One region of the Enterococcus malodoratus genome, then DNA from elsewhere that is predicted to be linked to it. Evidence: riboswitches for the same ligand, from Rfam matches in the RefSeq annotation. Region 1 holds a riboswitch; each other region holds the start of a gene.
What was found. A riboswitch is a leader RNA that binds a small molecule or an ion and turns the genes downstream of it on or off. The one in region 1 is predicted to bind magnesium.

Region 2: it holds a riboswitch for magnesium, as region 1 does, so the genes downstream of both, PGP85_RS00260 (ABC transporter permease subunit) here and PGP85_RS01170 (FtsW/RodA/SpoVE family cell cycle protein) in region 1, are expected to answer to the same signal.
Region 3: it holds a riboswitch for magnesium, as region 1 does, so the genes downstream of both, PGP85_RS17970 (GNAT family N-acetyltransferase) here and PGP85_RS01170 (FtsW/RodA/SpoVE family cell cycle protein) in region 1, are expected to answer to the same signal.

Annotation. Positions count from the first base shown of each region.
Region 1 is NZ_JAQDPG010000001.1:224,791-229,072, forward strand. It holds gene PGP85_RS01160 (MucBP domain-containing protein) at 1-916, opposite strand, end outside; gene PGP85_RS01165 (class I SAM-dependent methyltransferase) at 1,078-1,662, opposite strand; M-box (ykoK) riboswitch at 1,874-2,042, shown strand; gene PGP85_RS01170 (FtsW/RodA/SpoVE family cell cycle protein) at 2,156-3,298, shown strand; gene PGP85_RS01175 (FtsW/RodA/SpoVE family cell cycle protein) at 3,276-4,282, shown strand, end outside.
Region 2 is NZ_JAQDPG010000001.1:46,390-50,671, reverse strand. It holds gene PGP85_RS00270 (LCP family protein) at 1-228, shown strand, start outside; gene PGP85_RS00265 (LysR family transcriptional regulator) at 295-1,197, opposite strand; M-box (ykoK) riboswitch at 1,535-1,703, shown strand; gene PGP85_RS00260 (ABC transporter permease subunit) at 1,760-3,517, shown strand; gene PGP85_RS00255 (ABC transporter ATP-binding protein) at 3,599-4,282, shown strand, end outside.
Region 3 is NZ_JAQDPG010000013.1:8,054-12,335, forward strand. It holds gene PGP85_RS17965 (hydroxymethylglutaryl-CoA reductase, degradative) at 1-1,031, shown strand, start outside; M-box (ykoK) riboswitch at 1,309-1,478, shown strand; gene PGP85_RS17970 (GNAT family N-acetyltransferase) at 1,641-2,084, shown strand; gene mgtA (magnesium-translocating P-type ATPase) at 2,219-4,282, shown strand, end outside.

The DNA of each region.
Region 1 (4,282 bases):
AGATTGTTTGCTGCTCTTCATTATAGTTCAAATTTTTGGCATTGATTGCGGTAGCTGGATCATTCCTGCCAGTGTTTTGTCCAAAGGCTGCTAATTGAGTAAGAGCGGGCATGTGATTGATTGGTTTGAAATCAGTGATTCCGCAAAATTGTACGCGCAGTTCATTGAGCTTGGTCAGTGCAGTGACCGGTTCAATTGTGGTAATCTTCATATTCGATTCGAAAGTTAAGGATTCCAAATCAGTCATTTTAATGATTTTATCGTAAACACTATCCGTGACACTAGTGCCAGATAGATTTAGACGAGTGAGTCCAGCACCGAAATTCGGAACGTTTTGATCCGTGACATTCGATCCCATCAGATAGACTTGCTTCAATTTCGGCAGAGCAGTCAATAACGAGAAATCAGTGATTTGATTATTGGAATTCATATAAAAAAATTCAAGATTTGTAGCTAATTCTAACCCTTTTAAACTAGCGATTGCATTATCAGCATTTTGAATATATAAACTAGTGACTTTTGGCATATCCTCTTGAGTCAAGGTTTCTTTTGTCTTGCCGATGGCCTTTGCGACGATCTGCTGCAAGACTGGATCTGGCATCCAATCTGCTATAGTTGAAGCTCGTGTTTCTGGCATGTTCGTCGTTGAACTTGTTGTTGCTTGCGAACTAGTAACCGAGCTTTCAGTCGTCGAAGGCGTACTAGTTGAAAGTGTGGTATCCGAATTTATGACAGAACTTGCTGTTGAAGGCACAGTGCTGTCTGTTGAATAAGCGGGAGACGACGTATCAGAAGCGGTCGACTGGGTGGGTTCAGCAGTATCAGTCGTTGCTTCCGCCGCACTTTTTAATGGCAGGCCTGAAAAAGTACCTAATACCATAGAGTGGGCAAGTAATATATATAAACTTTTCTTCACAAATATAACTCCTTTATAAATATAATATAGCTAGTAAATAATAAAACTGTTTTTAGTTTTAAACTGTTCAAGTTTTATTTTTTTAATTTATTATTTTGAACATTTTTGTTCATCTTTTAATAAAAAACCTCTAAACTTTTAAAAGTTTAGAGGGAAGAATTTTATTTATAACAGGTTGCCAGGAAAAGATCAGCCGCTTGGTTCATGAAGATTTTTTCACCATGATAAAAGTCATGGATGTTTACTTTAGAAAAACCGATAGTTTTTAATAGGCTGGTCAATTCCGCCGGATCAAAACCGCTGTGAACTTTCGGGTGGCTCACACTGGAATTTTTCATGAAGTCCACGATCAGTAATTTACCGCCGTTGGGTAGAAGCTCAAATAATTCAGTTAAAATTTTTTTCGTATCGGGAATATGCAGCAGTACTAAAGACATCATGATTGTATCAACAGATATTTTGGGTGCTCCGTCTGTAAAGTCGGCATGCAGCACGCGCGCATTGGTCAATCGCTGTTGTTGAATTTTATGTTCGGCAACAGCCAGCATATTTTCAGCGGCGTCGACGAGGATCAATTCTTCTGCTCGGTGAGCTAAGGGTAAACTGACCAGTCCCGTTCCGCTGCCATAATCCATGATTTTTCCGTGAAATTCAGGTTCAATTTCTTTCGTAATAATTTGTGCTAAACTCTTTCGTTCGGCAGTATCGTATCTTTCTGCCATTTTTTCAAAGACATTTTCGGTCATTTCGAGTCGCTCCTTACATGATATCTATCTGGTTGTTATTGTATGATAACCACTCTGGAAAGTGAATTAGAAGCTTCTATTAAGGAAACGTTTAGTCTAGTAAATTTTTCATAAACTGTTTTATAAGCAAAATTAAAGAAATTAGGATTATTTACGAAAGGTTTTGATATTTAATGGCAAAATAAGTAGTATTCGTTGTGAAAGTAAATATAAGTAAACTTGTTAGGTGAGGCTCCTAAACAAACATAGGCTATTGCGCAGAAACGTCGAAAGACGCCAATGTGTAAAATAGGAATTGTCGGATTAAGGCTTTTCATAAAATAGCTAAGAGTAATTTCTTTACGTTGTTTAGTGCTAAAACTCAGACGATGAGATTGTGTGAGACGCCAAACTTGTTAGTTCTTTTTGCTAACGTTTGGTGTCTTTTTTTTGAGGTTATTTACAGTGGACTCTCTCGTCTCGAACAGTTGCTTGATGAAGGGGAGAGATGAACATGATGAAAAGAAAACAGATCGATTGGCTATTGTTGTTGCCCTATTTAGGGACTAGCTTAATCGGTCTTTTAATTGTCTTCAGTGCGAGTTCATACCGCTTAATGGCAGCTGGAGAAAATCCATTGTCGTTATTCAGCAAGCAGGCCATTTTTATGGTGCTCAGCTGGCTGGTCATCGCAGTGATCTATCGCGTCAAAAGCGATGTTTTGCTGAAGGGAAGACCCGTCAAGATTTTATTGGGCATTGGGTTATTCAGTCTGTTGCTGGTAAAAATAAGTGGTGTGAGTATCAATGGCGCTCAAAGATGGGTATCGTTATTCGGCATCCAGTTTCAACCTTCGGAAGTAACGAATGTCGCGTTGATTTTCTACTTGGCTTATTTTTTTCGGAAGAAGCGATCTCGGCACGAGCTGATCACGCCAAGTGTGCTGGTTTTTCTAAGCGGCCTGCTGATCTTATTGCAGCCGAAGGTTACGGGGGCGATCATTCTCTGGATCGTTGCGCTAGTGATTATTACAACGGCTCAGCTTCCGTATCAGCTGACCGTGATCCTCTTTTTGGCTATTTTTCTAGGAATTGCACTGGCAGGAGGGATCATTCTTTTTTTGGGAAGTCATTCTCTTTTGCCTGAACTGTTTGCTCATACCTATGATCGGATTCGCTTGGTTAGAGATCCTTTTTTAGATCCTTATGGCAAAGGATTTCAAATGAGCAATTCCTATTACGCCCTCTATAACGGCGGATTTTTTGGTCGCGGATTGGGCAACAGCATCACTAAAAAGGGCTATCTGCCTGTTGCAGAAACGGATTTTGTGTATTCGATTTTGATCGAGGAGCTCGGTGTGATTGTCGGACTTATTGTGCTGGCGCTGCTCTTTGTGATCGCACTTCGTCTATTTGTTCTGGCTGCCAAAGAACCAAGCCAGCAGGTGAGTTTGGTTTATTTCGGGGTCGGAACCTTATTGCTGATTCAGACGAGTATCAACATTGCGAGTATTCTAGGGCTGATTCCTATGACGGGGGTCCCATTGCCGTTTATCAGTTATGGGGGCACGAGCTACCTGCTGCTCTCAGTGGCCTTAGGCGTCTGCCTAAAATTTTCTTCGGAGGTTCGACCACATGTTGAAACGCTTAAACAATGATTTTAATTATGCTTTGTTTTTACCGATCCTGCTCTTTTATCTGATCAGTATCGGCGTGCAATCAATGGCGGCTGAGCTGGATGGGGTCGATGTAAAAAATGTCGTGACGAAACAAATCATTTTTTGTGTCCTCTCATTGGTCGCGATGATGATAGTCAGTAAAATAAAAACAGCGACTCTATTGAAGTATGCGCCTTTATTTTATGTGCTTTCACTAGGCGTAATGGCACTTTTGTATTGGTTTTATGATCCTGCCATGTATTCTGTGACCAGTACGAAACGCTGGTTGCGCATCGGCAGCTTTTCTTTTCAACCTTCGGAGCTAATGAAGCTGAGTTTTACACTTTTTATGGTGCGGTTGACAGTAGTCAATGAAATGCGCTGTCGGCAGCGAAGTTTGAAAAGCGATCTCTACTTTCTTGGAAAAATCGCGCTTTATAGTTTGCCGACCTTTTTATTGATGTTCATGCAGCGGGATTTTGGAACTAGTCTGGTTTTTATCGCGATTTTAGGTGCCTTGTTTGTTATTTCGGGTGTTCATTGGAAGATCCTTGCTGTGATCACCGGAAGCGGGGCGGCAATTGGAAGCCTGCTGCTGGTTTTAGTATTTAGCAAGTGGGGCAATCAGCTGCTTTATGGGATGCATTTCAAAACCTATCAATTGGATCGTGTTCGAGCTTGGGTCGATCCTTTTCAATACCAAGATTCGATTGCTTACCAGCAGGTTCAAAGTTTGTACGCTATTGGATCAGGCGGGCTGACTGGTCGGGGCGCAGATCAGGCCGCGGTTTATGTACCTGTGCGAGAATCCGACATGATTTTTACGGTGATTGGCGAAAGCTTTGGTTTTATCGGCGGAACGATTGTGATCTTTCTTTATTTCTATCTGTTTTACCAGATTCTTTCGGCCGCGATAAAAACGAATAATAAGGCAAATCTTTACGTGGCGGTGGCCTTCGTTTTTGGCTTGTTGTTTCAAATTTT
Region 2 (4,282 bases), 180 kb from region 1:
CTGAGAGTGAGTCTCGGGATTGACAAAAAAAATGAACAAGACAAAAAAGGTTTTGTCTTCCATACCGACGGCGACTATCTCTATCAAAGCGACTACTCTGTTCAAGATGAAGCGGCCGAAGACAAGGAATCTACCTCCCTCAACGGCAATACCTACATCGGCACACCAGATAATACAGAAACCGGTGCGCTGCCTACTGTTAAAACTAAAAATGGGTTTGTCCCTTGATAACGACGAAAACAGCGTATAAGTTCTCTGACGGAGACACTCATACGCTGTTTTTATTGTTTAAAATTATTGGCTGCTTAGGGCCGGTCGGCCATTCCCTTTAATTTCTATCTCTTTGAAAATCCGTTTTAGGTCATTTTCGACCGCCTCAATATCAAAAGCATGATGACTGGTTTTATTTTTATATAAATAGAATTCCAGGCTTAAGGCGCTAGGTAAAGCCAGAAAATGAATCGACTCGCTGGCTAACAGCTCCTTTTCAATCGCATGGATCACAAAAACCCCTTTTTTCTCCTTCAGCCATTTATGAATCCCTAAGCTGTCATGGCAATAAAGATAATCAGGTGCAATATTGAAAAAGTTCGCTGTTCGTTGAGTTAGCTGCCGATGCCCTAAATGATCTGTTAAGACAATAAAAGGCATTTTTTCTAAATCTTCGGCGGTTGCCTGCTTCAGTTCATTTTTCACTAGGGAGGCATTGGCGGCCAAGACCATTTTTGAACGGATCAAAGACGTTCGTTCAAATTGTGGGTCCTCCACCACACTGCTGGTGATTACCAGATCGACTTCCTTTTGCTTTAACTGATTAAACAGCTCTAGCGGAGCCGCATTAATATAGTTGATTGTGTAGGATTCATCCCTGCAAGCACACTCCCCCGCTTCGAATATCAAAACTGATTCGCTGATTCCTACTTTAAAGGAAGGCCGATCAATCATTTGATAGAGCGGAAAATGAATTTTCTTGGCCTCCTCAATAATCCGTTTAACAAACGGCAGGATTTTTTCTCCCTCTTCACTTAATACCAATTTCTTCCCATGGCGAAGAAATAAATCGTAGCCAAGTTCATTTTCAAGACTTTTCAGTGCCGAACTTAATGAGGAAATGCCTACATACAGCTCCTGAGAAGCTTTAGAAAGGCTGTTGTATTTAGCGATAAGGTAGAAATACTCTAATTTTTCAATTGACATTTTTTTCACTTCCAAGCACGCAATATTTTAGGTCAACCTAATTTTGCTCTTACTCACCCCAAATAATCAAGGAAAAACATTTGATAACAGAAGTTCTTTAACAGCGATTAACGATTGATTGATATTTTTTTAATAACTTTTTGAACGAAAAACAGGATCATTGATTGAACGCATCAATAGCTGCCCGTTCCAATAATCTGGAAAGCGATTATCCAAAAAGCGAAAAGTCGCAGAAAGCCTTTATTTATACTGACTCTCCCTTTCGAGAAATCAGCCGGCCGCTTTAAGGCAATTGCTTTCTCCCCCTTCACGAGTATGATGGGTGTGCACAATAAAATAAAAATCATATTAGGTGAGGTTACTCTGAAGAACATAGGTTATCGCTCGGAAATGTCGAGAGACAGTAACGAGTAAAGCAGGGATTGTCGAATTAAGGCTTTCCTAAGATAACTAGAAGATCTTTTCTTACGTCTCAGAAAGCCAAAGCTCAATTAACGTGATTTCCTGATAAAACTGTTTATTCGGCGACCTCCTTAATATGATTTTTTAGGAGGTTTTTCCATTGAACGTTTTACGCGCACCATCCAAAGAAAACAGCACACTAAAGAAAGGGATCGGAAATCTTACATTCTTAGTGATCGTAGTGTTGTTTGCATTCATCTTGATCTTCTCTTTGATAAAAATGAATCGACCGCTCCATTCACTGCCCTCAGAAGACTTTTTAGCAACAGCAAGTAAAACCCACGATTTTCTTGCTGCTTCGAACTTAGTTTACTTTTCCATTCGGACAATGTTTCGAATGATTGTCGGGATGTTTTGGTCCTTTCTCTTTTCATTTGTGTTCGGCGTACTGGCAGTGAGATACAAAACTGCTCGACGAATCATTTTGCCCATGGTCAACTTTTTAGAATCCGTGCCGCTGCTGGGCTTCTTGACCTTCACCACCGCTTGGCTGTTGGGGCTTTTCCCCGGAAACGTACTAGGCGCGGAATGTGTCGCGATCTTTGCGATTTTCACCGGACAAGCTTGGAATATTATGTTGACCCTCTACCAAATCATGGAGGTCATCCCCTCTGACTTGTCCAATGTCACGGATCAATTCAAATACAACCCTTGGGAAAAATTTTGGCGCTTAGAGTTTGTTTACGCGATTCCAGGACTGCTGTGGAACGTGATTATTTCTCAAACAGCGGCTTGGTTCGCCTTAGTCGCCAGTGAGCAGGCCTCCGTGGCTATTCCGAAAGACACGACACTTTTCTTACCTGGAATCGGCTCGTACATTCAGATTGCATTGGATCGTGCCGATTTTAAGGCCTGTCTATGGGCTGTCTTGGCACTGCTGCTGAATGTTGTGATTCTCAACTTCTTAGTCTTTCAGCCGTTAGTTCGCGCAACCTATTATTTTAAGTATGAGACCGATGTCGAAAGCTCTGTTCCGCCAAAATCTATTATTTATCGAGTGCTCAAAGAGGCGACATTAACCAAACGCTGCTCCCGTTTTTTCTCGGCCTTCAGTCACTTTTGGATCTATAAACTGCCGAAAATTTGGTATTTCTTAAAGCTGGATCGGCTCTATAAGCTAGTGGCGAGGTTTCGTAATTTCTTTAAAACTCTGTGGTACGTCGGTCTGGCCATCTTAGTGATCGTTTATGCCATCAAGCTCTATCATTTCTTGCCCCATCAAGATTTTGGGATGATCCCGAAATTGACGCTGTATACTACTTTACGGGTTACATTGGCGATGATTGTTGCCGGATTGATCTTTACGCCTTTAGCGATTTGGGTAGCGAGTGACAATCGCCGCTTAAACTTTGTTCAGCCAATCGGTCAAATCCTAGGATCGATTCCATCTAATGTCTACACGCCCTTTATCGTTATTTTTATCAGCATGGGCTTCAATAGATTGGAATGGTGGCTGTTGCCCTTGATTATGGTTGGCTGTCAATGGTACTACTTCTTCAATGTTATCGCTGGTTACTTAGCGATCCCGGACGATATTCGAGATGTCACGAAAATTTTTAAATTATCTAAATGGCAATGGTGGGTAAAATACCTTATTCCCTCCATTTTGCCCTACATCATCACTGCGATTATCAATGCTGCTGGAGCTGCTTGGAATGCCGACATTGCGGCTGAAAGTATTCAATGGGGAAAGAAATCGATCGATGTCACAGGATTGGGCCACTATATTTCCGTCAATGACGGCATCAAAGACAAGTCTGCTCTTGGAACATTGGCGATGTGCTTTATGGTAGGCCTCTGCATTGCCTTCATCTGGCAGCCCCTATATCGAGTGGCTAAAGAAAAATTTCATTATTAAAACGCATCAAAATTTAATAAGCGTTCAAACGAAAGGAGAAGTAGGTTGAAGCCGATTGCTTCAGCTATACAAAATAGAAGAATGGAAAATAACGAATTATTAAACGTCAAATCAGTCTGCAAAGAATTTGAAATTGAAGGACATAAGGAACATTTAAAGGTACTGGAAAATGTCGACTTGACCGTTAAAAACAACGAATTTCTGAGTATTATCGGACAATCAGGGACAGGAAAATCAACCCTGCTAAGAAGTATTGCCGGACTGCTTCAACCAACCAAAGGCGAAATTACATTTGAAAATAAAACCATTACCGAACCAGACGCCAACATCAGCATGGTATTCCAGCATTTCGCCTTATTTCCATGGTTAACTGTAGAAAAGAATATCAGCTTTGGACTGGAAAATCGCGACGATATCTCACGTGAGCAAATGGGAAAACGTGTAAGTAATCTGATCGACATGATTGGACTCACCGGCTTTGAGAAGGCTTATCCCCGCGAGCTCTCCGGCGGCATGAAGCAGCGAGTCGGCTTCGCCCGTGCCTTGGCCATTGAGCCTAGCCTGTTATTGCTGGATGAACCTTTCTCAGCACTGGACATCATTACCTCTAGTCAATTATCCAATGATCTATTGAAAATTTGGCTTGGCAATCAAATTGCCACGAAGTCGATTGTCATGATCACTCATGATGTCCAACAGGCTGTTCAGCTTTCCGATCGTGTCGTCTTAATGGACTCAAATCCTGGCCGTGTGGCGCAAATCTAT
Region 3 (4,282 bases), on a different contig from region 1:
TTATTCCGATGGTAACAGAAGAACCTTCTGTGATTGCGGCTGCCAGTAATGCCGGTAAAATCATCGCAAAGGCTGGAGGATTTCAGACGCAAGTCATCAATCAAGGAATGATCGGTCAGATCGTTTTACGAAATGTTACTGAGTTTGAAAAAATCAAAGGAATTATTAACGAAAATAAACCAGCTCTTTTCGCAGCGGCAGAAAGAAGCTATCCTTCGATTTATCAACGAGGTGGTGGTTTGCAATCGATTAAGGTGCGTTTCTTTGAGGAGGGCTATCTTTCAATCGACCTTGTGGTGACCACGAAAGACGCGATGGGCGCGAATATTCTAAATACCATCTTGGAAGCTGTCGCGCAGGAATTAAGACAGTTAGTTCCCGATGCAGAGGTACTGTTTAGTATTCTAAGTAACTACGCAACCGAGTCCATGATCATGGCGAGTTGTGAGATTCCTTTAAATCAACTATCTTCCGAACTTGCTGAAAAAATCGTTGACGCCAGCAAATTCAGTAAGCTGGATCCTTATCGTGCAGCCACACATAATAAAGGAATTATGAATGGCATTGATGCAGTCGTATTAGCCACAGGCAACGATACCCGAGCAGTCGAGGCGGCTTGTCATGCATATGCTGCTCGCAATGGTAGCTATGAAGGTCTGACTGATTGGGAGATTAAAAATGATACGCTTGTTGGAAAGCTGATATTGCCAATGAAAGTTGGTATTGTTGGCGGAGCGACAAAGGTTTTGCCAAAAGCTCAAATAAGTTTGAAATTATTAGATGTTTCGGATGCCGCAGAGTTAGGTGAAATTATCGTGGCTGTTGGTTTGGCACAAAATTTTGCCGCGATCAGGGCTTTAGTAACGGATGGTATCCAAAAAGGCCACATGGCGATGCAAAGTCGATCTTTAGCAATTACAGCAGGAGCTACTTCCAGTGAGGTACCTTTAGTTTCTAGACAATTAAGAAAAGCGGACCGAATGAATTTAGCTACAGCAGAACAATTACTAAAAAAAATTCGCCAAGGATAAGTTTAAGCATTGGGGAATAAAACAGAGCTTTGACAGCTCTGTTTTTTTATTGATTTAAAATGGCAAAACGTGCGTTATATTATTTTTAGTGGTGAATGATTATGACAAATAAAAAAATTTGTTCGTTCATTTCCTCATTATTTTTCATAACGGAAAAGGTTGATATAATAGCGTTGAATTCGATTTCTTGGAATTGTTAATTTAATTTATCTGGATTTTTTTATAGAAAAGCGTTTGACAGGTGATTAATAACTTGTTATATTGTCTTCGAAAATAAAATATGATTTGTTAGGTGAGGCTCCTATACAAACACAGGCTACTGCCCAAAAATGTCGAGAGACGCCAATGGGTAGAACAGGAATTGTCGAATACAAGGCTTTTCTTAAGGTAGCTAAGATGTTTGTCTTTACGTTGTATAGTGCCAAAACTCAACGATTAGATCGACTATACGACTTTGTCTATTTGGGATGAATTTTAGTAAGGCTTTTCGCTGAGTTTTTGAGCGAAAAGTCTTTTTTTGCGCAATAATCATTTTTATTTTCGAAATTTAAAAAGGGAGGGATTTACTATGGTAAAACAGTGTTTACAGTAACTAAGTGGAACAGCGCAATGTATTGTGAAGCGTTAACGCTTAGAAACAAAGAGCTAAAGGCAAGTTCAGGAAAAAAGTTCTTATTGAGGGCACCGAGAGATGAAAGAAAGGATATTCACTTGATTATCAAACAGGAAGATCAGGTGATAGGGACTCTATTGCTGCATCCAATTTCAGCTGAATGTGTCCAGATTAAACAAGTGGCGGTGGACTCGCATCACCAAGGAGAAGGATTAGGTAAAAACTTGCTGATATATGCAGAACAAGTTGCTAGAAGAGTTGGTTTTTGTCTTGTTTTCCTAACAGGTAGAGAACAAGCTTGGGGTTTCTATGAAAAGCTAGGTTATCAATCCATCTCGGAGGAGTATGCAGAAGGGCAATTAACCATGCGGATCTACAAAAAGGATATTCAATCACCACTAGAACAAGTGGAAAAAAGGGAGATGAAAACAAATGGATGACAGTAGTTCAATAATTACGGGTTTGTGGCAGAAAATGGTAAACAAGAAGATACTATTGTCTATTTGTTTTTAACGCCAATATTTTCTCCATAAGCCCGTCTGTAGGAGGGGCAACGATGAATACGCTAAAAAATATGGTCTTATATTTATTTATTGGAATAGGATTATGGCATATTTTTTTCGGAAAAAAGGAGAAAAAAATGAAACAGCAAAAGATCACAACAACGAAGACGAATTATAGTCTATTCGCTAAAAAAACAACAAGAAGTATTCTTGATACATTTAAAACATCAACGCTGGAATTATCTGCGGCACAAGTTGCAGAAGCAAGAGAAGAATTTGGAGAAAATAAAATTCCCTATAAAAAGGCAACGCCGTTTTTTATTGAGGTTCTAAAAGCATTTATTACACCATTTACTTTGGTATTGATTGGTTTGGGAGTCATTTCTCTTATCACGGAAGGAATCTTGCCTGAGCCAGGTGAAAAAGATTTCTTCGGCAGCGGTATTATTTTGGTCATGGTATTAGTCAGCGGTACGATGACATTGGTTCAGTCTGTGCGTTCAAACAAAGCAGCCGAGAAGTTGAAATCATTGGTAAAAGTAACTGCAGCAGTTCGCAGAGACAATCAATACAAGGAAATCCCTATGGAAGAAATTGTCTGCGGTGATCTAGTCAAGTTATCCGCCGGAGATATGATTCCAGCCGATATTCGTTTGATTAGCGCAAAGGATTTATTCATCTCACAGTCCGCGCTAACAGGAGAAAGCTATCCTGTCGAAAAAAGTGCGGCAGAGGCAAATGGTCAAAAAGAATCTGAAACGAGTTACGACAATTTAGTATTTATGGGAAGTAATGTGATTAGTGGAAGTGCCGAAGGAATCGTAATCGCTACGGGTGCAAATACCCTGTTTGGTGATGTTGCTAAATCCTTATCGGCTACCCCCGTTCAAACTAGTTTTGAGTTAGGTATTCGTAAAACGTCTTTCTTGTTTATCAAATTCATGGCATTAATGGCACCGACCGTTATTGTGATTAATGGATTCACGAAAGGGGATTGGATGGAGGCATTTCTATTCGGTTTATCAGTGGCTGTGGGGCTGACACCGGAAATGCTGCCAATGATCGTTACAACAAATTTAGTCAAAGGTGCTACAGGAATGGCCAAAAACGGTACGATCATTAAAAATATAAACGCTATTCAAAATTTCGGTGCCATCGATGTATTGTGTACAGATAAAACAGGGACATTAACACAGGACAAAATTATTTTAGAATACCATTTGGATTGTGACGGGGAAGAAGATAGCCGTGTTTTAAGACACGCATATCTAAATAGTTATTATCAAACAGGCCTAAAAAACCTGCTTGATGTGGCCATTATCGAATCAACCAAACAAGAGTTAGACACAGATGAAATTCGTTATCAAAAGGTTGATGAGATTCCCTTTGACTTTCAACGTCGCAGAATGAGTGTTGTTGTAGAAGATCAAAACGGAAAAACGCAAATGATCACAAAAGGTGCAATTGAAGAAATGCTTGAAATTTCTTCTTTCGTTGACTTCAAAGGGCAAGTAACGAAGTTAACGGATGAAGTAAAAAAACAAGTTTTGAAAAAAGTTCACGAATTGAACGAAGACGGATTACGCGTAATCGGTGTGGCTCAAAAAACGAATCCGAGTGTGGTTGGTGAATTTTCAACAGCTGATGAATCTGAAATGGTATTGATTGGTTATCTGGCATTTTTAGATCCGCCAAAAGAAACAACCAAACAAGCGTTGAAGGCGTTGAAAGAAAACGGTGTTGAGGTGAAAGTCTTAACTGGAGATAATGCATTGGTGACCAAGTCCGTTTGTAAGCAGGTTGGACTAGGAACGGAAACAATTATCCATGGAGAAGATTTGATCCATCTTAGTGATCAAGAATTAGCAGAAATCATAGAGGATTACAACGTATTCGTGAAATTGAACCCGCAGCAAAAACAAAAGATTACGAGTTTGCTCAGAGCAAACGGGCATACAGTCGGGTTTCTTGGAGATGGAATCAATGATGCTCCTGCGATGAAAGCCGCTGATGTCGGAATATCCGTTGATACAGCTGTTGATATCGCCAAAGAATCTGCTGATGTGATCTTATTAGAGAAAGACTTGATGATTCTAGAACGGGGAATAATTTCCGGCAGAGAAACATTCGGCAAT